Regions from separate parts of the Bacillus sp. FAU20 genome, predicted to be linked through region 1. Evidence: riboswitches for the same ligand, from Rfam matches in the RefSeq annotation. Region 1 holds a riboswitch; each other region holds the start of a gene.
The links. A riboswitch is a leader RNA that binds a small molecule or an ion and turns the genes downstream of it on or off. The one in region 1 is predicted to bind thiamine pyrophosphate.

Region 1 (8,222 bases):
CTATCGTTATTTTAATTTCATTTATATGTATACAAGTTTTATATTTCTTTATAACCCGTTGGCGTTATCTGCAAAAGCTTTATAAGGTTATGGAGCAATAGAATTTATTAGCTTGTAAGACTACAATAAAGTATGTAGAAAAATGAACTGTATGATGAAAGGAAACGAGATGAAAAGAATTTTAACTATTTTTATGTTAACGATACTACTATTAATAAGTTTTAGTGCATGTTCTAAAAAGGAGAATCCATTTCCTGCAAACGGTGTATTAATTATTGGAGATGAAAATAATATTTCACCAATTATTAATCGTTATCAGGAAATTACGAAAGAAAATGAAGTATTTTCTGTGAAAAAAGGGGAAGTTGGAAATGGAAATGTCTTAATTTTAAATGAATCTACAGCACAAGCATTGATTAAAGAAAAACTTTTTCGAAAACAAGATAATGGCTCCAATTATATTATAGATACGTTACCGAAATTCCCAAAAGAAGGAGCACTATTATTTACAAGTGAAGCCGATATGACTATGAAAAGTATTAAAATAGGAGGGGAAGAGATTCCTGTTACATACAATAGTGATGCTTGGATAGGCAACAATCGTAAATATTCAACGGAATGGTATATGATTATAGCAAAAAATAGTGTGTATAAAGAAATAAAGGCAAATGAAATGAAAATGCATCTTCTTCATTTGAAAAAATCTCTAGGTGACGAAAAACCTAAAATGTCAACAGATAATACATTGATTAATGAAAATGTCAAAGTAAAAAAGTTAATTAAAGGTTTGGAAGGAGAAGTATCTTTTCAATTCGTAACGATTGGCGAAAAACCTTAAAAAAGAGTTCGAAGTTGATAAAAATTTCATCAGTTTCGAACTCTTTTTAGTTTATAGACAAATCAATTATTATGCTTTACATTACTTCATTTAATCGAGTCTCGTTTGTTCCCTCAATCGCATTTGAATTTTGAACTGAATTATTTTGGGCTTCTTTTTCTGTACGAGCCTTTTGTAGCATTTCAAGGATGATCCATAAAGGAACACCTTTATCCTTTAACATCTTCCATAAATCTAATTCATTAAATTTATGCTCAGGCTGTTTCATTTCTTTTTCAGATGAACGAATATCAAACTTGATAGGATCATTTACTTTCTTACTTTCAAGTTTACTAGAAGAGATAATATTATGCTCAAGAGTAGATGGAGTTATTTTAGTAGGTTGAGATAATGTATGAATATTTGATCCAATTTGCATGCTTTTTCCTCCTTTTCAAGCAATGAGATTAGTTTTCTTATGATTTTTAAATCTTTTTAACATGAGGAAACTATATCTAATTATAAATCCTAATAAATAGATTTACAAGTTATATTGTAAAAAGTAAATATTTACTTGAATTAATATTTATCAACATTTGTATATGTTTTCTATATATACAACGTATATAAAATACTTTACATTATGTTTAAGTTGTTAAATTATTCTGTTAATTTTTTAAAAAGAAAAATGTAAACGTTTTATTAGGGGGGAGAAAATATGGGGAAGTTATTTTTAAAAATATGTTTTTTTGCATTAGTGACCGTATGTTCATTCGCAGCGAAAATATCATACGCTGAAGAGAGGCAGCAAAATAATTATCCTATCATATTGGTGAATGGATTTGCTGGATGGGGTAGAGAAGAAATGCTTGGCGTAAAATATTGGGGTGGTGTTTATGATATACAGGAAGATTTGAAACGAAATGGTTATACGGTACATACCGCAGCTGTTGGACCTGTTTCTAGTAACTGGGATCGTGCATGTGAATTGTATGCACAAATTAGCGGTGGGACAGTAGACTATGGTGCAGTACATGCTGAGAAACATGGACATAATCGTTTTGGCAGAACTTATAGTGGTTTTGCGCCGAATTGGAGTGAAACAAATAAAGTTCATTTAGTTGGACATAGCATGGGTGGACAAACGATTAGAACATTAGTACAGCTATTAAAAGAAGGTAGTTTTGAAGAAAAGAATTATGTGAAAAATCATCCAGACACCAAAATATCACCACTATTTGAAGGCGGAAAATCATATGTTCATAGTGTTACAACATTAGCAACCCCTCACAACGGTACAACACTTGCGGATGGTAGTCTTCTACTGCCGTTTGTTAAAGATTTACTCATTACAGCTGCAAGCTTTGGGGGAAACAATAATTTATCATTATATGATTTTAAATTGGATCAATGGGGTATAAAGAAGAATGCTGGAGAGTCCTTTTTCCAATATAGTAATCGTATTCTAAATAGTTCACTTTGGAAAAATACAAAAGATATAAGTCAATGGGATTTAAGTACAGATGGTGCAAAGAAGTTAAATAATTGGGTAAAGACGCAACCAGATGTGTATTATTTATCCTATAGTGGACATGCATCACAAGCAGCACCTATAACAGGTTTACATTTGCCTCATATAACGATGAATAAAGTGTTAATGGGAAATGCATTTTTCTTAGGTTCTTATGCGAGATATGAAGAAAACCGTCCGCTAGTTGATACTTCTTGGTGGCAAAATGATGGTGTAGTAAATACAAATTCTATGATTGCACCATCTTCTAATGTTACTGTAAATAATAATGAGTCATTACAGATTGGAAAATGGAATCATATCGAAACGAAAGCGAATTGGGACCATCTCGACATGGTAGGGTTAAGTGTTTCAGACTCGTTAGGTTTTTCTAGCATTCAAGAGTTTTATAGAACAATTGCTGAAAAGCTATCACGTTTACCGAAATAGGTAATAATAAAGCGCTCTCGATGGAATTCGAGAGCGCTTTATATTATATTGAAAGAGGGATTTGGTAGAAAAATATGGGGGGATATTATGAAAATTCAAGTTGTATTATCAGGATACGGAACAGTAGGCAGAGAGTTTATAAAATTATTAAATGAAAAATATTCATATATATATGAAACATATGGGATTCAATTAGTTGTAAGTGGCGTATTAGGGAGAAATATTGCAATACATAATGAAGACGGCTTATCACTTCATCATTTATTAATGTATGGTGGCGGTACCGCTGCAATTGAAAAATATTTAGAGTATCATCCGAAGGAACGTGCAACAACTAGCATAAGTGGTACTGTATTGGTAGAATCAACAGTTACAAATCTTAAAGATGGAAATCCAGGGAAACAATATATGAAACAAGCGATTGAGAAACAGATGGATATAGTAGCAATTTCTAAAGGTGCGCTCGTTACAAACTGGAGAGAAATAAATGAAGCAGCAAGAGGCGCAAATGTACGAATTCGATATAGCGGTGCAACAGCCGCTGCACTACCGACACTAGATATCGGACAATTTAGTTTAGCTGGTTGTAGTATTGAAAAAATAGAAGGAATATTAAATGGAACAACTAATTATATTCTTACGAAAATGTATGAGGAAGATATGACATTTGAAGAAGCACTGAAAGAAGCACAAAATAAAGGAATTGCTGAGACAAACCCTATATTAGATATAAGTGGTTCAGATAGTGCGTGTAAATTGTTACTTTTGACAAACCGCTTAATGGAAACAGAGAAAACACTTACTGATATACATATAAAAGGAATCGAGCACGTTACAAAACAGCAAATTCGAAATGCTAAGGAACAACATAAAATTATTAAATTAATAGCATCAACATATAAGGATGAGGGTGGCAATATCAATTTAAATGTTGAACCGTGCCAAATAGAAAAAAAACATCCGTTAGCAAAAGTAAATGGAACTGAAAAAGGAATTACGTTCTTTACAGATACGATGGGACAAGTTACTACAATTGGTGGGGCTTCTAATCCAAGAGGCGCTGCAGCTGCAGCTTTAAAAGATGTAATTAACTTATATCGAAAAGATTTGTAAGACTGTACCGCCCTTTATAAAAAATACATATGTCGTGGACCTTTTGAGAATGAAATAAATATGCAAAAATGATTGCAGGGGGGAAGAAATTGTTTAAGGATTTTAAAGTTGTTAAAGATCGTCCCGTTTATATTCAATTGAAAGATTATTTGAAGAAGATGATTATGAAAGGGCATTTGCTCGGGGATCAAAAAATTCCATCAACAAGAGAACTAAGTGAATTACTAAGCGTGAGTAGAAACACTGTACTCGCTGCTTATGCAGATTTAGAGCAAGAAGGACTCATTTATGCAGTTAAAGGAAAAGGGAACTTTGTTGCGAAGGTGGATATATCTAACACTTCGTCTGTTGAAATAGATTGGAAAAATAAACTTAATACAGTGACCGCATTAGCGGATGAATTAGATTTAATGAAACATGGTGTTCGTTGGGAAAAGGGAATGATTGTTTTTAATAGTATAGCCCCGGATGAGAAGCTATTTGATGTTGAAAATTTCAAAAGAGCTTTTCTTACTCGTATGTCCATTGAAGGGGACATCGTATTGAACTACGGATATGCAAAGGGATATAGACCGTTAATGAATTATTTACTTCATTACATGGAAATGAAAGGTGTAGACATTTCAAATAAAGATATTCTAATTACAAATGGATTTACAGAAGGATTGGATATTGTACTCTCTTCTTTATCAAAAAAATCCGGTCGTGTCATTTGTGAGAATCCAACTCACCACGCTGCACTTAAGCTTTTCCGTTTACATGGACTTGAAGTTCATGGGATTGATATGCATGAGGATGGTATTGATACGAATGAAGTTGAAAAAAGTTTGCGTGAAAAAGATTTTGATTTTGCTTATTTAATTCCTTCTTATCATAATCCAACTGGTATTGTTACGAGTTCAGAGAAAAGAACGGAATTGATGAGGTTATTCTCAAAATACAACGTTCCTATTATAGAGGACGGATTTAATGAAGAACTACGTTATTCAGGTTCACATTTAGCTCCATTATTAACTTTTGCTGGAGCTGGCAATAATGTGATTTATATTAGTAGCTTTTCAAAGGTACTTTTCCCTGGTTTACGTGTAGGCTGGATTATTGCAGATAAAGAGCTGATTCATTATTTAGAAAGCGTAAAAAGAGCAAGAACGATTCACACATCTACGCTAGATCAAGCTGTTCTGTTTCAATATTTACATGAGGGATATTTTGAAAAATATTTAAAAAAGGCAAGATCTGTTTATAAGAAAAAATATGAGTTAGCTGTCGGGACATGTAACCAGTACATTCCTTTTAAAAGAATGACTGGAGATGGTGGACTTCATTTATTTATAGAGCTAGAAGAGCATATGAACGCCCGCACACTTTTACAAAAGTGTTATGAGAAAGGCGTTACGTTTTCACCTGGAGATGTTTTTTACTCTGATGGAGAAGGAGCGAACACTTTCCGATTAGGATTTTCGCGCTTGAAAGAAGAAGCAATAGTTCGGGGAATTAAAATAATTGGTGATACATTAAAAAATGAAATTTGGAGTTGAGAAAATGAAAATCGGTGTTATTATGGGCGGGGTATCGTCTGAAAAACAAGTTTCAATTATGACGGGGAATGAAATGATTGCTCATTTAGATAAAAATAAATATGAAATAGTTCCAATTACATTAAATGAAAAAATGGATTTAATTGAAAAAGCGAAAGACATTGACTTTGCGTTGCTCGCATTACACGGAAAATACGGAGAAGATGGGACAGTTCAAGGAACACTGGAGAGTTTAGGGATTCCTTATAGCGGAAGTAATATGTTATCTAGCAGTATATGTATGGATAAAAATATTTCGAAAAAGATTTTACGTTATGAAGGTGTAGAAACACCAGATTGGATTGAACTTACAAAAATGGAGGATCTAAAGCTTGATGAGTTAGATAAGTTAGGATTTCCATTAGTAGTAAAACCAAACTCTGGCGGATCGAGTGTCGGGGTGAAAATCGTTTACAATAAAAATGAATTGATCTCAATGCTAGAAACTGTATTCGAATGGGATTCTGAAGTAGTAATTGAGAAGTATATAAAAGGTGATGAAATTACATGTTCAATTCTGGATGGAAAACAGTTACCTATAGTTTCAATTCGACATGCAGCCGAGTTTTTTGACTACAATGCAAAGTATGATGATACTAGTACAGTTGAGGAAGTTATCGAACTTCCAGCAGAAATTAAGGAACGTGTAAATAAAGCGTCACTTGCTTGTTATAAAGCATTAAAATGTAGTGTTTATGCAAGAGTTGATATGATGGTGAAGGACGGAATTCCATATGTAATGGAAATTAATACATTACCAGGGATGACACAATCAAGTTTATTGCCAAAAAGTGCAGAAGCAGCGGGAATTAGTTATAGCAAACTATTAGATATGATTATTGAAACATCATTAAAAGTTAGAAAAGAAGAAGGATTTTAAGGGAATTATATAACTAATTCTTTTGACAGTTTCACGAAGTATGCTATGATGAATACATTATAAAAATAAAATATTTATCCACTAGGGGGGCCTTTTATAGGCTGAGATCAAATGTGATTTTGAGACTCTTAGTACCTGATCTGGTTAATGCCAGCGTAGGGAAGTGGGAAAGACGTTGCTATTTAATGAGTAAATAAATACTGTCAATTTCACTTTCTTTACGCCTGTAAAGAAAGTTTTTTTATTTTACAGCTTTAATAATTGTGGATAAATACTTATATTTTATACATTATTGGAGGGATTTAAATGACTTTTTCACAATCATTACGTAAAGAAGTAGATTCAATTTGGGAAGCGAGTTTTAACCATCCCTTTGTAAAAAAACTTGGTGAAGGAACGTTAGATTTAGCTAGTTTTCGCTATTATGTGCTTCAAGATTCATATTATTTGAGTCATTTTGCTAGAGTGCAAACTTTAGGAGCTGCAAAAGCTCTTGAATTAGAGACGACAGCTCGTATGGCACACCATGCTCAAAATACATATGAGGCCGAGTTATCTTTACATGAGAATTTTGCTAAAAAGCTAGGGATAACAAAAGAAGAAAAAGATAATTTTATTCCTGCGCCAACTGCATATGCGTATACTTCACATATGTATCGTGCTGCCTATGAAGGACATTTAGGAGATATCATTGCAGCAATTTTACCTTGTTATTGGTTGTATTATGAAATTGGCGAACGCTTAAAAGAGTGTCAGCCGGAAGAGCCAATTTATAACGAATGGATTTCTGCTTATGGATCTGATTGGTTCCGTACGCTAGTTGAAGAACAAATTACACGTTTAGATACTATCGCTGAAAAAGTAACAGAGGCAGACCGCAAGCGTATGAAACAGCATTTTATTATTAGCAGTCAATATGAATATTCATTTTGGGAAATGGCTTATACATTAGAAAAGTGGCCAGTGGATACAGACGTAAAAGACGTAATTGGATAAAGAATAGAAGTAATGTTATAGATAGGTATGGATCATACCTATCTATATATTTTTTCTTGTTAAATTTGCGTAAAGTTATTAGTGCTACGGATATGGCGAAATAGAATATCGATAAGTTAGCTCATTTAATTGTCTACGAATTAACTGGATAAAATTCTGTCACACTTATTTTACAATCAAAGAACGTAAAGATTGGTGGTATGAAGTTAAATAAGAAAAGAAACCGGCTCTGTTAATTGTAACGGATTTACTTTTTCTTTACGGGAATTTCTAAATCATCATGGAATGCTGTTCATACAATATGCAAATATGCATATTGTATCTTTTTGAGTTCTTTATGTGTTAAAATTAAATATAGGGATATGGAAATATAAAGAAGCAAAAGCAGGAATATCCAATGAATTTTGAGAGGTGTTATATGTTTACAAATAAGAAATTAATTCGATTTGGTTTATCTTTGTTTGTGTTTTTAGGGATAATTAATTTTACAATAAGCTATTTCCAAACATATCTTGAAACAGCAGCAGATATCAAATGGGTAATTCCAGAAATTTGGAAAACTATTTTGCTAGATGTTCCTCAAGGTATACTTGTCCTTTTAGGCGCAATTGCTTTATATGATTTCACAAAAGAGGCATCACAAAAAGACGCATCAATCTAAGTGTGTCTTTTTTGATTAGCAATTTCATAGAGAGTTTTGCTGGAGAAATAGAAAAAAAAGCCCTAATCAGGGCTTTTTTTTGTAGAAATTTCTTAACCATCATAGAAACCGGTTACTAGGAGGTGTTGGCATTTATAGTACAGAAAAATCTAAGCGGCAGACGGAAATATATAGGAAATGGCACCATAATTATTGAGAAATTAATTGAACTTAGTAAG
Region 2 (8,222 bases), on a different contig from region 1:
TAATTTCAGATCATTTCGGTGTAGAGGTTCAATTGGATATATAATAGAAGAAATCCTCACAGAGAATAAAAGCTGTGAGGATTTTTTTAGGAATACAAGTATTTCCAAGAGAAAATACTTGTATTTTTTATGACATTTCATATATATTTGTTATTATTGAATGTAAAACCGATTTGGTCATTTTGTATTCATACTTTCACTCACTTCGTTATATAATGAAGTAAGTGAAAGTTAATGGGAAAAAATAGTACGTTTTTGGTTAATACACGATGTAGAAAGTGATATAATTGCAAAATGTATGTATCATTTTCTAAAGAAGGAAAAATATATAATTAGGTGATAACTTCTATGAAACAGATTTGGCGTATTTATAAGACAGATTTACGGAATGTAGCCAAACATTGGGCTGCAATTGTTATTGTTTTAGGATTAATGATTTTACCATCGTTATATGCATGGTTTAACATTAAAGCTTCTTGGGATCCGTATGGAAATACAAAAGAGGTTCCCATTGCAGTTTCTAACCAAGATGCAGGTTCTAATTTAAGAGGGAAAGACATTAATATCGGGAAAGAGATTGTAGACTCCCTTAAGAAAAACAAAAATCTTGGCTGGAAATTTGTAGATGAAAAACAAGCAATTTACGGAGTTGAGCGTGGGGATTATTATGCAAGTATTACGATTCCAAAAGACTTCTCTGAAAAAATTGCAACTGTTCTGGATGAAAATCCTAAAAAACCAGAACTGGATTATTATGTGAATGAAAAAGTAAACGCGATTGCACCGAAGATTACAGCAAAAGGTGCATCAGGCATTACAGAAGAAATTAGTAAAAACTTTGTAAAAACAGCAAACGGTGAGATTTTTAAAGTTTTCAATGATCTTGGAATCGATTTAGAAACAAATTTACCAAGTATCGAAAAAGTAAAAGATCTTGTATTTAAGTTAGAAGCGCAGTTCCCAGAAATGAATACACTTATGGATAAGGCATTAGATGATGCAACTCGAGCAGAAGATGTTGTGAAAGTAGCGCAGAAAGATTTACCTGTTGTAGAGAGTGTAATAAATGATGGGCAGGAAGCGTTGGCGAATTTAGATAAGTTCTTTGCAAGACAAGATCAAACATTAAAAAATGCTCCAGGGACGATAAGAAATGATTTAGTGGCAGCAAAAGGCGTTATGGATAGTGCAGCTGCATTTACTGACTTTTTAATGAATCCAGGTGTAGAATTAAATATTCCTGATTTGTCTGGAATGAATGGATTACCTGAATTCCCAGCGAGACCAGATCTTTCTAAGTTGAATAGTGATGGGTATAAAGGGATAGCACAAAATATTAATCAAACAGTAAATAATGTTCTAAGCTCATCACGTGCAGGAACAGCTTATGCACAAAGTGTTATGGATGGATTGCAAAATGGAAGCGTTGATCCAGAGATAGCTAAGAAAAATATTTCGACTATATCTAATAATCTTCAAACGCATATTGACAATCTTTCTTATGTAATTGATGTTATGGCTCGTTTAGAGCAAGGGGCTCAAACTGAGTTTGGGCAAAATTTCTTTAAAACAAGAAAAGAGCATTTAACGGATATTAAGAATGGACAACAAGATTTAAATAATCGTTTTAAACGTTTAAACGATTTAATTAGCACAGGTCAGGAAGTTAAACAAGATGTGCGTGATGGAATTAATCAGAAATTAAATGAAACAAATGCTTTAATCGATCGAGCTGAAAAAGATTACAATGAAACGTTTGTAGCTGATTATAAAAAGGCAGTTAGCGCGGTAGATCAAGCTAAAGCTGATGCAAATCAAATATATGATAATGCAAAAGCAGATTATGATAAAGCAAAAAATAGCCTTGAAGGTGCAAAAGCAGATTTACAGAAAGCAAAAGAAGATGTACAAAATAGAGGTATTAACGGTTTAGATTCAACGAAAGTAGCTTTAAATAGCTTAAATGGTCAATTCCAATCTGGAATCGGTTTAATTGATGATATGATTCCAGTTCTAGAAAGTACAAATAAGGTTTTAGCGGATGTAAATAGTGATAAAAACCTTAATAATGGAATCGCAAAATTAAACAAAGCGAAAAGCAGCTTACAAAAAGGTGTAGAGGCAACGAATAAGGGAATTACACTTCTTAACAATGGCCAGAAACCTACAAAAGATGTAATTGAAAGTATTAACAACGCTGCGAAGGGCGGATCAGCTCAATTAACAGATGTATTATCGACGTATGATTCAGAAATTGTACCTAATTTCAATACAGCAATTGCTCGTACAAAAGAGATGTCGAAAAATACAACTCAAATTTTAAATGATGCAGACAAAAAGCTTCCAGATGTTAAAAAATTACTAGAAGATTCATCAAAAGGCTTAGTAGACGGGAAAAAGAAATTAGCAGATATTAAAGCTGAAATGCCAGCTACTGAGAAAAAGATTAAAGAATTAGCAGATAAAATTCGTGATTTTGAATCTGAAGAGGATTTAAAAGACATCATACGCTTATTGAAAAACGATGTTGAAAAGCAAAGTGATTACTTTGCGAATCCAGTAAATTTAAAAGAGAATAAATTATTTGCGATGCCGAACTACGGTTCAGCGATGTCACCATTCTATACAGTGCTTGCATTATGGGTAGGCGCATTATTAATGGTTTCATTATTAACGGTAGAAGTACACGAAGAGGGCGCGAATTATAAGAGCCATGAAATTTACTTCGGACGTTTATTAACATTCTTAACGATAGGTCTTTCACAAGCGTTTATCGTATCGATGGGAGATATATTCTTACTCGGTACGTACGTAGTCGATAAGTTCTGGTTTGTGTTATTTAGTTTATTTATTGGTGGAGTCTTCGTTTGTATCGTATACTCACTCGTTTCTATTTTCGGAAACGTTGGGAAATCGATGGCAATCATTTTACTTGTACTGCAAGTAGCAGGATCGGGCGGAACATTCCCAATCCAAATGACACCAGCGTTCTTCCAAGCGATTTATCCGTTCTTACCATTCACATACGCAATTAGCGCAATTCGTGAAACAGTTGGCGGAATGCTTTGGGATATCGTAACGCGAGATTTACTTGTGTTAAGTGCTTTCGTAGTAGTTATGATCGTTGCTGCGTTATTACTGAAAACACCAATTAACAAATCAAGTGAAAAATTTGTTGAGAATGCAAAAGGAAGTAAAATCATTCACTAAAATAAAAGGTTCCTACCGATAGAGGTAGGAACCTTTTTGTTTAATCAAATTTTAATTTTTTTAATGCTTCTGCGAATGGGTTATTTAATGGTTCTTCTTCTTTTTTCTGTTGTTTCATATATTTTTGAACGTCGCGTTTATCGGCTTTGTTTCCAGATTCTTTTTTACGTCGCTCTTGGAATGTTGATAATTTCTCGCGATAGCCACATTTACATGCGAAAATTTGGCCTGCACCCTCACCACGTAATTCTAGTTTCTTTTTACATTGCGGACAGCGAGCGTTTGTTGTACGAGATACATTTTTACGATGACCACATTCACGATCTTGGCATACGAGCATTTTTCCCTTTTTGCCGTTTACTTCTAGCATTGGTTTACCGCAATCTGGACAAGACTTCGTTGAAATATTGTCATGTTTATATTTTTTATCAATCGATTTAATTTCAGAAACAATTTCTTTCGTATAGTTCTTCATTTCCGAAATGAATACTTCTTTCTTTAATTTTCCTTTTGCAATTGCCTCAAGTTTTTGTTCCCATTCACCAGTTAGTGTAGGTGATTTTAATTCTTCTGGTACTAAATCAAGTAATTGACGACCTTTTGATGTAATGTGAATATCTTTACCACGTTTTTCAATTAAGAAAGAATTGAAAAGTTTGTCGATAATATCTGCACGTGTCGCTACAGTACCTAATCCACCAGTTGATTTTAACGTATCAGCAAGTTGTTTATTTTGCGTATCCATATATTTTGTAGGATTCTCCATTGCTGAAAGTAAAGTTGCTTCATTAAAGCGTGCAGGTGCTTTCGTTTGGCCTGATGTTTGCATAAGTAACTTTACAGTTAATGTATCGCCCTTTTCAATGTGAGGTAGAATCTGCTCTTTTACGTCATCAGTTACATCATCGTCTTCAAATCGATTTTCGTATACTTCCTTCCAACCAGCATGTAAAATCGTTTTTCCGCGTGCAATGAACGTTTCACTACCAACTTTGGTACGTAATGTTAGTTGCTCATATTCGAATGCTGGGAATAAAACAGCTAAGAAACGTTTTACAACTAAATCATAAATTTTGTGTTCTTTATCTGTGAATGCTGAGAAGTTAACGTATCCTTCTGTTGGAATAATCGCATGATGATCGCTTACTTTACTATCATCGACAAATGATTTGTTAGGTTTGATAGGCTTTTGTAATACTTTATGTGCGAAGGGACGGTATTCTCCAACACCACATGCTTTTAGACGTTCTGGAAGTGTTCCAACGATATCAGATGAAATGTAGCGTGAATCTGTACGAGGGTACGTTAGCACTTTATGCTGTTCATACAATTTTTGCATAATATTTAATGTTTCTTTAGCAGAGTAACCGAACTTTTTATTTGCATCACGTTGCAATTCAGTTAAATCGTAAAGACCAGGAGAGAATGACTTCTTCTGTTTCTTATCAATTTCCACAACAGTAGCATTTTGTTTATCTAAACTTTTTACAATACCATCGATTTTTTCTTTATTAAAACTACGGCTATTGCCATTTGCATCTTGCCAAGTAAGTTTGAGCTTCTCCATTGTTTGAGCTTCGATGCCGTAGTACACTTGTGGTTTGAAGTTTTTAATTTCATCTTCACGTGCAGCTATCATGGCTACAGTAGGCGTCTGAACACGCCCACAATTTAACTGGGCATTAAAGCGAGTCGTTAAAGCACGAGTTGCATTAAGACCGATATACCAGTCAGCTTCTGAACGCGCAACTGCTGAAGCGTATAAATTGTCATAGGCTTTACCTGGTTTTAAATTTGCAAAACCATCTTTAATTGCTTTATCGGTTACAGAAGAAATCCATAAACGTTTGATTGGTTTATTTATCTTAACTTTATCGATAATCCAGCGTGCGACTAATTCCCCTTCACGTCCAGCGTCTGTTGCTACAATAATTTCATTTACATCTTTTCTAAGTAGCTGACTTTTTACAGCATTAAATTGTTTACCAGTTTGTTTAATAACCGTTAATTTCAAACGCTCAGGTAGCATCGGTAAATCTTCTAAATTCCACTTTTTATATTTCACATCATAGCTTTCTGGATCAGCTAATGTAACAAGATGGCCTAAAGCCCAAGTTACAATATATTTACTACCCTCAAGATAGCCGTTTCCTTTTTTATCACACTTCAGTACACGAGCAATATCTCGTGCAACGGAAGGTTTTTCAGCGATTACAACGCTTTTTGACATATTAAAAACATCCTTTCAAATTTCCATAAGTTAAATATAGCATACATCTTCTTGAGATTCAGTTTCGCTCCATATTTGAGCTGTTTTTAATGGAGTGAACAAAATCCCAACTGATTAAAGTTTCACTTTATCAGTTGCTTCTATATTAAATAGAAAAGTAAAGAACTTGTTATTTTACTAGAATAAGAGTAGACTTTGAAGTAGATGAATAAGAAACACATGGGAGTTTGTGGATACAAACTGAGAGTATGACTAGTCCGTCATTGACCATTTGAACCTGTTGGATAATGCCAGCGTAGGGAGAGTGTAAAAGCACATGTTCAGGCACTTTGCGTACGCGCGAAGTGTCTTTTTGTGTATCTCCCATCATTATAGTTAGGAGATGAAAAGGATGAATATGAAAGAAATTAGTAAAGTAGTGGATTTGGTGAGAGAATCTAATCCGCTTGTTCATAATATTACAAATGTTGTTGTAACAAATTTTACTGCTAACGGTTTGTTGGCACTTGGGGCATCGCCTGTAATGGCGTATGCAAAAGAAGAAGTAGCAGAAATGGCTAGCATTGCTGGAGCGTTAGTATTAAATATGGGGACACTTCGTCCTGAAGAAGTAGAAGCGATGTTACTCGCAGGTAAATCAGCAAATGCGAACAATGTGCCAGTACTATTTGATCCAGTTGGTGCAGGAGCAACTTCGTATCGAACAGAAGTTGCGAGACATATTCCGGCTGAAATCGATTTAGCAATTATCCGCGGAAATGCAGCTGAAATAGCAAATGTTATTAATGAGAAATGGGAAATTAAAGGGGTAGACGCTGGTACTGGACATGGCAATGTTGTAAGTATTGCAAGGCAGGCAGCAGACGAATTAAATACAGTTGCGGTTATTACTGGAAAAGAAGATGTTGTTACAGATGGAGAGAGAACTATTGTTATTCGAAACGGTCACCCTATTTTAACGAAAGTTACGGGAACAGGTTGTTTACTAACTTCGGTAATAGGAGCATTTGTAGCAGTAGAAAAAGATTATGTAAAAGCAGCAGTAGCTGCATTAACATTTTATGGAGTAGCAGCGGAACTAGCAGCGGCTAAAACGGTAGAAAAAGGACCTGGTAGTTTCCAAATTGAATTTTTAAATCAGTTAGCGAATACTACTTCTGATGATATTGAGAAGTATGGGAAGATTGAGGAGTTAAAGTAAGGGGGAGGAAACACACGATGCGCATTGAAACAAAGAAAATGTCTAAGTTATTACAGGTGTATTTTATTATGGGAAGTAATAATTGCGCGAAGGATCCTTTATCTGTATTGAAAGAAGCATTAGATGGTGGAGTGACACTTTTTCAATTTCGTGAAAAGGGAGAAGGGGCTTTAATTGGAGAAGAAAGAGTGCGTTTTGCAAAAGAATTGCAGGCGCTTTGTAAGGAATATAGTGTTCCTTTCATTGTAAATGATGATGTAGAATTAGCCATTGAATTAGATGCAGATGGTGTTCATGTAGGACAAGATGATGAAGGAATTACATCTGTTCGTGAAAAAATGGGAGATAAAATTATCGGCGTATCTGCTCATACAATTGAAGAAGCACGCTTTGCAATCGAAAACGGAGCAGATTATTTAGGTGTTGGACCTATTTTCCCAACGAGTACGAAAAAAGATACGAAAGCGGTTCAAGGAACGAAAGGATTAGCTTATTTTAGAGAACAAGGAATTACAGTGCCAATCGTTGGTATTGGTGGGATTACAATTGAAAATACAGTGGCAGTTATAGAAGCGGGTGCGGACGGTGTTTCAGTTATTTCAGCAATTAGCTTAGCTGAATCTGCGTATGAAAGTACGAGAAAATTAGCTGAAGAAGTAAAGAGAAGTTTGTAGGGAAGGACGTGTAGTATTTTAAGTGCTACATGGAGAAATAGACTGCCCCAAAATTTAAACAAATATTTGATTAAAAAAGCACAAACCTTTTTAAATAAAGGTTTGTGCTTTTTCTTTAAAACATAATTGAAATTAAGAGCATTCCAATTCCGATAGAAGTAAATGTTGCAATTAGGCCCGGAATCATAAAACTATGATTTAATACGTATTTACCGATACCTGTTGTACCAGTGCGGTCGAAGTTAATGGCAGCAACGATTGTTCCATAGTTTGGAATGAAGAAGTATCCGTTCACTGCAGGGAACATAGCAATCAGTAATGCTGGCGGAATACCAAGAGATAGTCCAAGTGGCATTAAGGCACGAACTGTTGCTGCTTGGCTGTACAGTAAAATAGATAGAATGAATAATGCGATAGCAAATAGCCATGGTGCACTTGTTACTAAATGCTGAATGGATCCTTGAATCATATTTAAGTTTCCGTTAAAGAAAGTATCTCCCATCCAAGCGATACCGAAAATAGCAACAACTGCTGTTGCTCCTGCTTTAAAGACGTTACCAGATACAATGCTTTCTACATTTGGTTTACAGAAAATAATAATAAGGGCCGCGATAGTTAACATAACCATCTCAATTGTGTTCGGCATGGAAAGACGAGCTAACTTCCCATCAACTATCCATCCTGGACGAAGTGCTTCAAATGAACCAAGAAGTACAACAAGGAAGGTTCCTACAAGGAAAAGGATAACTGATAATTTGGCGCCCTTTACACCTACAAATTCTTTTTTCTCTTCAAGTTTAGGAATCATTCCTTCGTTTAATCGTTTTAAGTATTCAGGGTCTTCATTTAATTCTTTTCCCATCTTACTAGCAACAAATGCTGCTAACATACAAGCAATGAAAGTAGA
Region 3 (8,222 bases), on a different contig from region 1:
CTTGCCAATACCTGCTCTTACAAACATCTCTGCATTTGCACTACCTAATGCACCTGCACCGATAATAAGCACATGCTTTTCTCTTATCTTTTGCTGTCCTTCTTCTCCAATTGGAGAAAATAGTTCTTGGCGAGAATATCGATTATTCAACTACGCTCATTCCTTCTAAAGGACTACTTGCAGTTGCACAACGCTTACGTGCAATACGACCTGCTTCAAAGCCTAAACGTCCTGCCTCAATACTTAATTTCATTGCTTGTGCCATTTTAATAGGATCTTTTGCTCCTGACACAGCCGTATTTAATAACACACCATCCGCTCCTAATTCCATTGCAAATGCCGCATCAGCTGGACTACCAATACCGGCATCAACGATAACTGGTACTGTCGCTTGTTCAATAATGAAGCTCAAATTTAATGGATTTACAATACCAAGCCCTGAACCGATTGGTGATGCTCCTGGCATAATCGCATGCACGCCAAGCTCTTGTAATTTACGTGCTAATACAACATCATCAGATGTATACGGAAGTACGATAAATCCTTCTTCTAGTAACATTTCAGATGCCTTTAACGTTTCTACCGGATCAGGTAATAACGTTCTATCATCACCAATAACTTCTACCTTTATCATGTCACAAAGCCCAGAGGCTTTTGCTAATTTTGCAATACGAACAGCCTCTTCAGCGTTTTTTGCCCCTGCTGTATTTGGTAATAACGTATATTTTTTCACATCAAGTTTCTCTAATAAATTAGGTTGCTTTGCATCAAAGATATCCATACGACGTACTGCAAACGTTAAAATTTCAGCTTCAGAAACGTCAATTGCCTTTTGCTGCACGTCAAAATCAGGGAATTTACCTGTTCCTAATAAAAGTCTAGAATGAAATGAAAATGGTCCAATGTTTAACATAATCAACCGCCTCCTACGAAAGTTACAATCTCAATTTGGTCTCCATCAAAAACAGATGTATCTGTATGATCATCTTTTTGTAAAATATCTTTATTACGCTCTACTACAACAATTCTGTTATCTAGCTCTAAATGTATAAGTAGCTCGGCTACTGTTTTTACACTCTCTGGCACTTCAATTTGATTACCATTAATTTTCAAATTCAAACTTCCATCCCCTTTCTAAACCGTTTTAGAAAGCAATGAATCTAGCAAATAATTCTCTTGCTTTCCTTCTATTAAATCAGCCATATATTGGCCAGAAACAGGACTTAATAAAATACCGTTTCGATAATGGCCCGTGCAAGCATATAAACCTTTTATTTCTTCATGCTCTCCCATATAAGGAGCTTCATGATTCGATTGTGGTCGTAATCCTGCCCACGTGCTTTCCCATTCTGCTTCTTTTAAAGCTGGCAATATTGTATAAGCACGCTCTAATATAGAAGTTATACTTTCTGGCTGCACAGTTTTATTGAACGTATGTGGCTTCATTGTTGCCCCAATTACGTAACGTCCACCGCGCTTTGGAGTAATGTAAAATCTTTCTTGAAAAATAGGTGCTTTTAAAAGTTGTTTTCTACTTTTTACCGCAACCACTTCTCCTTTAACTGGATATGTACCCCAATCACGGTGAAAATAACTGAGTAACTGCGTACTCCATGAACCTCCTGCAATAACGACTTTCTCACATGTGACAATACCTTCACTTGTAATAACTCCAGTCACTTTATTATTTTCAATACGGATATCAAATACTTCTGTTTGCTCATATATATCCGCACCGGAAATTGTCGCAGAATGTGCAAATGCTTTCGTAAGCTCTGGTGCAATAACATGACCGTCTTTCGGATAATATACTGCTCCTATAATAGATTCGGATAGATATGGCTCTTTTTCCCGCACATGGTCTCCCGTTAGAAAATAAGAATCTTCACCTGTTTTCTGCTGCCAATCCATAATGTGAAGAATTCTTTCCTTCTCATCTGCATTTTGAGCAATACGATAAATTCCTTTTTCTTCATATCCAATATCAATACCCGTCTTTTCACGTAAAACTGCTGCAAGTTGTGGAAATATAGCTCGGCTTTCTCTAGCAAGTTCAAATAGCGGATCATACGCATCCCATTCTGCTTGAACACCAAGTAAACCAGCAGCTGCTTTCGAAGCTTCCGATGCAATTCTTTGCTTTTCTACAATCGCTACTTTATGTCCTCTTTCTGCTAGAAAATGTGCAACTGAACTACCAATTACACCACCACCAATAATCGCTACATCATACTTCTCACACATGTTTTTCCGCCCACTTTCTTATTGATTCCTTATAAGACTTCGCTTTGCTATACGGGTTACTACTACTTAAAATTCCAGACATAACAGCAATTCCACTTACTTCACTTGCCAGAATATCCTTTGTATTCTCAGGAGTAATCCCTCCAATAGCTATAATTGGTATCGATAAGCTCCTTGCAATGTCCGAAATTTCTTCAAGCCCTCTCGCTGGCACACCTTTTTTACAATCTGTCGGAAATACATGGCCATAAACGAGTGAATCCGCTCCATTTTTAAATGCTACTATCGCTTCATCTAGCGAATGCACAGAATAACCGACATGCAAATAAGAAAACTTTTCTTTCACTGACTTTACATCTGTGCTTCGATATCCTAGTTGAACACGAGGAATATTTAATAAAATTGCAATATCAATTCGATCGTTTATGACAATTTTAGAAGCCGGAAAGCCCTCCATTAACAGAATTTCCACACCTTCATATAATTCCTTTGTACTCTTCTCACGCTCACGAATATGCAAATAATCAATCTCACTCTCAATTTGCATCGCTACATTCACTAACTCTTCGAATGGCATATGGCCATTTGAGATTACGTGGAGCTCATTTTTCATATTCATTCGCCTACTTTAAAATATTTTCGAATAGTTCATCGGCTGGGACGGTTTCTTTTGTCATTCCTTTGTCCTTCAGCCACTTATTTTGTTTCTCCCAAGACTCTTTTGAATCTGATAAGAATGGCTCATCTTTCGTTTCCATCTTCTCTAATAAAATTTTCATACTTTCCTTTTCAACTTCTGGCACAAGTGGGAAGTTTTCTTTTTCTTGATGATTTAATAAAATATTTAATGCTTCATCTGGATTTTTCTTCATGAAATCATAGCCTTTTTTCGTACCACGTAAGAAGGCTTGCAACGCTTCTTTATCTTTTTTCAACGTTTTATCACCTGTTACAAATACAAGCTCATGATAATTCGGTACACCATAATCTGCTGGATTAAAGTACGCTGGTTCATGACCTTCATGACGCATAACAGGTACTTCATGGTTAATGTATGCCCCTGTTACCGCATCCACTTTTTTCGTAATTAATGCTGGTACTAAATCAAAGCCAACATCGACTACTTTCACTGTATCTGGATTACCACCAGCTTCTTTTACCATCGTTTTTAAATACATCTCACTTAAAGGTGTTCCAGAATATCCCACTGTTTTCCCCTCTAAATCTTTTGGCGATTGAATGCCTGCTGACTTCAGTGATACAACATGATTTAATGGGGAACGTACGACAGCTCCAATTGTTTTCACTGGAATTTGTTCGTTTGCTTTTGCCATAACAACATCTGGTTGATAATATAGGCCAACCGTTACTTTTCCTGCAGCTGCTAAAGTTAATGGGTCAGTCGGATTGGAAGGGAATTTAATATTCACCTTTACACCTTCTTCTTTAAAGTAGCCTTTTTCAATTGCTGCATAAATAAAGCTATGTACCGCATTTGGGTACCAATCAAGCATGACCGTTATTTCTTTTTCTTTTTTACTCTTATCTGATGCTGAATTACTAGAACATCCAGCAATCATTGCAACTAATAATGTAAACACAAAGATGCGTTTTAATAATTTCATGAATGCTTCCTCCAACTAATGAATTTCTTTTCTAATATCGAAATAAGTATGACGAAGAAAATAGCTAATAACGATAACAATACAATGGGTGCAAATACACCTGCTCCGTCTAACTGCGTCATCATTCTTTTACTGAAATATCCTAGCCCAGCTTGTGCACCGAGCCATTCACCAATTGCTGCCCCAATTACACTAAGCGGAACTGCGATTTTTAAAGCTGAGAAAAAATAAGGAAGAGCAGACGGCAATTTTAATTTAAGAAAAACATCTTTTTTCGTTGCCCCGTATGTAACTAAAAGCTCTTCCCATTCTTTTTTCGTACTGCGTAGTCCATCATACGTATTGACCGCAATCGGGAAAAACGTAATTAAAACCGTAACAACGACTTTACTCCAAATCGTATATCCAAACCATAAAACGAAGAGCGGAGCAAGCGCTGTAATAGGAATCGTTTGTGAAGCGACTAATAATGGATAAAATGCTCTCTCCATCCATGTACTCGCATTCATTAACATCGCTAGCCCTACCCCAAGTACGATAGAAATTGCCACACCTATTAAAACGACATATAATGTTGCCGGCAAATGAACCGTAAATAATATATCTTTTAGTTTCCATATCTTCATTACAATTGCAGACGGTGACGGTAAAATGTACATTTCATCTACAATTATTGCTCCTACTTCCCAAAGGGCAAGTAAGATACTAGAAAGTGTAAGAGCAGGTAATAGCTCCTTCAACCGGTTCATCATACGAGTACCTGCCTTTGTAACATACTAAGAAGCTCATCTTTCAGCGCCAATACTTCCGGTTTATATAAATCTTTTCGTGTTCTGTTATGATCAAGCGGCACTATCCGCTCAGTCAAAGTAGTTATCGGCTGCTGCTCCACTACTAAAATTCGATTAGAAAGAAACAATGCTTCTTCCACATCATGAGTAATAAATAAAATTGTTTTTTCCCACTCTTTCCATTGTTCAAACAGCCATTCTTGCAAAGATGCCTTCGTTAAAGCATCCAACGCGCTAAACGGCTCATCTAATAACAATATCTCCCCGCCTGTTAATAAAGTTCGAATAAAAGATACACGTTGTCTCATACCCCCAGATAAATCTTTCGGATATTTTGTCTCATACCCTTGTAAACCAAATTTATGCAATAGTTCCTTTGCCTTTACTTGTGCTTCTTTCTTCGGCACGCCTTGGCATTCTAATGGCAAAGCAGCATTCTCAATAATCGTTCTCCACGGCAAGAGCATATCTTTTTGAGGCATATACCCTACAGGATGGCTCTTTGTTTCTATCAGCTCTATCTGACCAGTACTTACTTCTTCTAAACCTGTAATAAGGCGAAATAAAGTACTTTTCCCACATCCACTCGGTCCGATAATACTTACAAACTCTTTATCTTGTATAGAAGCATTTAATTCATTGATGATTGGTTTCTCATCATAATGAAAACAAACATTATGAAATTGTAGTATGTTCTTGCTCCTCAAATCCCCACATCTCCTTACGATAGGACATATCCCAGAATAAATATTCAAATCGACTGGAATATAGGAAAATCTCCTCTAATCGGTCAAGCTCTTTTTCAGACTTTCCAACTGCCATTTCATTTAATAAATCTATTAACCAAATACAGAGGTTGCCGTATTCTTCAGAACTATATCCTTGAATCCACTCACCAAAGAATTCATGATCCCTTGCTCCCGGAATATCATTTAAACGCTTTCCAATCTCCCAATAGCTCCACATACACGGAAGAAGTGCTGCTATTAATTCTGCAAGTGTGCCATTTTGAGATACAGACATCATGTAATTTGTATAAGCTAAATTTTTAGCAGATGGCTTTGCAGACTCTATCTCCTCTATAGAAATTCCAAGTCTTTTTGCATACTGTTTATGGATTGTCATTTCTCCATTTAATATTCCATCAATTTGTTCAGCAAATTTCCCCATAACTTGTGGATTCGTTGCCTTTACAACACCGATAGCATATAACTTTGCATAATCTAACAAGTATAAATAATCTTGAATAATGTAATACTGAAACTTATCTTTTTCTAACGTACCATCCCCCATACCTACTACAAATGGATGATTATGACTCATCTCCCAAACTGGTTGTACAGTTTCTAATAATCTATCGCAAAATTTCATTTCTCTATCCCCTTCCAGTATGTGTATATAAATAAAAAACCACTTCTCTATATAAGAAGTGGTTACAGCCAATAAAATTATAATTTATTCGTTGTTCCACTTCCCTTCGCTAGTATTACCTAGATCAGGTGTTATAAGGGTTAAGGATTATTCCTCTCTCAGCACAACAAGCACCCCTAGTGGTTTCAATATGAAATTTTCAAATAAAAAAGCCCCGTTTCTATACGCAAAGAAACGGGGACTCATTATTAGTGTCCGAATTGCTTCCCTACGCTAGCATAATCTAGATCAGGTAATAAAAAGGATCAAAGACTTAAGGTCTTACTCTCAGCTGGCAACACCAGCTCTCCTAGCAAACTATAAAATTATCACTGTCAGTATAACACCGTAATAAGACATCATCAACTTTTTTAATTTTCTTAATTATCAACATAATATCGAAGTTATACAATACATACATTCTATTTTAGAAAATAAAACACCAATTAATTGTATAAAAAGGAATCATTATCCTCAAAAAATTTATTTTTATATTGATTTCATATTACATTTATGTGAATACACCCACTATATTATATCTTTATACTATAATAAAATTACAACTATACAACTAGAGGAGGTCTCTATTCCATGAATATGAAAGCTACTGCTTTAACAGCAACTACTGTAGCGATTGCTTCTTTACTTCCTTCTATGGGTGAAACAAATGTACAAAAAGCAAACGCTGAACAATTATCTAATATTAAAACTGGGTATGTCAAAGTCGATCAAGTAGCATTACATACAGAAGATAACGTAAAAAGCACATCAATTGATACAATTCGCTTTAATACAAAAGTGAACATCCTTGAAACAACTAATGGTTGGTATAAAGTATCTGTTCATAATAAAGTAGGTTATGTACAAAAAGATGCTATTTTACTAAAAAACAAACTTCAATCTAATGATCAATACATCGTTAATGCTAATGCATTAAACGTTCGCTCTGAACCTAATTTAGAATCTTCCATTTTAGATGTATTACCAAATGGCAAGTTTATTACCGTTCAAGAAGATCAAGGCGAATGGTATAAAATCTCACATAATGGCCAAACAGGTTACGTACAAAAAGCATTCATCTCTAATGGTTCACAACCCTTAGTAAAAGGAATCACCGTTCAAAATAATACAAAATATACCGTTGCAACACCTAATCTAAATGTACGTAGCAACGCTAGTACAAGTAGCGCTCTACTCGGTTCATTACAAAACGGTACACAAGTACAAGTAGTAGAAACTGTAGGAACTTGGTATAAAATTCGTTTTGGCACAGGATACGGATATGTAGCAAAACACTATGTAGTACAAAATCAACCACAAGCTAAAACAGATCAGCCTTCATCAATTCCAGCTGCTTTCAAATTCCCCGCTCAAGGAAGAATTAGCTCAACCTTTGATATACGCTGGGAACAAATGCATTATGGTATAGATATTGCCGCTCCAGGAAACGTCTCTATCCAAGCTGCTGCTGCAGGTAAAGTTGTGAAATCTTATTATTCAGCTAGCTATGGCAATGTTGTTTTCATTGCGCATCAAATCAATGGGAAATTATATACAACTGTTTATGCTCATATGAAGGATCGCACTGTACAAGCTGGTGATCAAGTACAAACTGGACAATTAATAGGTCATATGGGAAACACAGGTCATTCATACGGGCAACATCTTCATTTTGAATTACATAATGGAGAATGGAATTTTGAAAAAACAAATGCAGTAAATCCACTGCCATATTTAGTTAGGTAAATTGTATGCCACGCAATATACCTCTTATAATTGAATACGTAGCCTTTTTAGGTTTAATCTGTTGTTTAATCATTTACAATACAAACATTGTATTTTTATCTATTATTATTGCTTTTGTTGCATTAGAAATTATGATGGAATCATTTCAAGTGCAACTAAAACAAAAAATTGCCCATATTTATAATGCTATTTTTCTTTTAAGTGCTCTCATAACAAATATAATTAGTAATGGCTTTTATTTATCTACTGTATTTCCAGTATTCTTTATGGCTGTTTTATTATTTGTAGCTAGATATATTAATGTCCCTTATAACCAAAAACAAAAACAAGAAGCTTAGAAAGAGGAGACACTGTGTACCAATCTTTCAAAGATACTCCAATAAAATACATATTGAATTTGTATAAG

Region 2: linked by a shared signal. The riboswitch ahead of thiM (hydroxyethylthiazole kinase) and the one ahead of tenA (thiaminase II) in region 1 are both predicted to bind thiamine pyrophosphate.
Region 3: linked by a shared signal. The riboswitch ahead of tenA (thiaminase II) and the one ahead of tenA (thiaminase II) in region 1 are both predicted to bind thiamine pyrophosphate.

Annotation. Positions count from the first base shown of each region.
Region 1 covers NZ_JBVYHY010000026.1:737,256-745,477, forward strand. Annotated here, with positions in the region: gene AC0OM3_RS25560 (ABC transporter permease) at 1-101, shown strand, start outside; gene AC0OM3_RS25565 (lipoprotein BA_5634 family protein) at 152-838, shown strand; gene AC0OM3_RS25570 (DUF3914 domain-containing protein) at 915-1,256, opposite strand; gene AC0OM3_RS25575 (esterase/lipase family protein) at 1,536-2,777, shown strand; gene AC0OM3_RS25580 (homoserine dehydrogenase) at 2,865-3,890, shown strand; gene pdxR (MocR-like pyridoxine biosynthesis transcription factor PdxR) at 3,980-5,428, shown strand; gene AC0OM3_RS25590 (D-alanine--D-alanine ligase) at 5,433-6,347, shown strand; TPP riboswitch at 6,421-6,526, shown strand; gene tenA (thiaminase II) at 6,654-7,343, shown strand; gene AC0OM3_RS25600 (DUF3937 domain-containing protein) at 7,741-8,004, shown strand.
Region 2 covers NZ_JBVYHY010000027.1:83,061-91,282, forward strand. Annotated here, with positions in the region: gene AC0OM3_RS26140 (endonuclease/exonuclease/phosphatase family protein) at 1-44, shown strand, start outside; gene AC0OM3_RS26145 (YhgE/Pip domain-containing protein) at 349-3,210, shown strand; gene topB (DNA topoisomerase III) at 3,251-5,440, opposite strand; TPP riboswitch at 5,650-5,759, shown strand; gene thiM (hydroxyethylthiazole kinase) at 5,832-6,641, shown strand; gene thiE (thiamine phosphate synthase) at 6,659-7,315, shown strand; gene AC0OM3_RS26165 (anaerobic C4-dicarboxylate transporter family protein) at 7,431-8,222, opposite strand, start outside.
Region 3 covers NZ_JBVYHY010000027.1:409,121-417,342, reverse strand. Annotated here, with positions in the region: gene thiF (thiazole biosynthesis adenylyltransferase ThiF) at 1-150, opposite strand, end outside; gene thiG (thiazole synthase) at 143-913, opposite strand; gene thiS (sulfur carrier protein ThiS) at 916-1,119, opposite strand; gene thiO (glycine oxidase ThiO) at 1,135-2,244, opposite strand; gene tenI (thiazole tautomerase TenI) at 2,237-2,857, opposite strand; gene AC0OM3_RS27785 (ABC transporter substrate-binding protein) at 2,868-3,869, opposite strand; gene AC0OM3_RS27780 (ABC transporter permease) at 3,866-4,618, opposite strand; gene AC0OM3_RS27775 (ABC transporter ATP-binding protein) at 4,618-5,367, opposite strand; gene tenA (thiaminase II) at 5,336-6,031, opposite strand; TPP riboswitch at 6,116-6,219, opposite strand; TPP riboswitch at 6,280-6,392, opposite strand; gene AC0OM3_RS27765 (SH3 domain-containing protein) at 6,662-7,816, shown strand; gene AC0OM3_RS27760 (hypothetical protein) at 7,822-8,154, shown strand.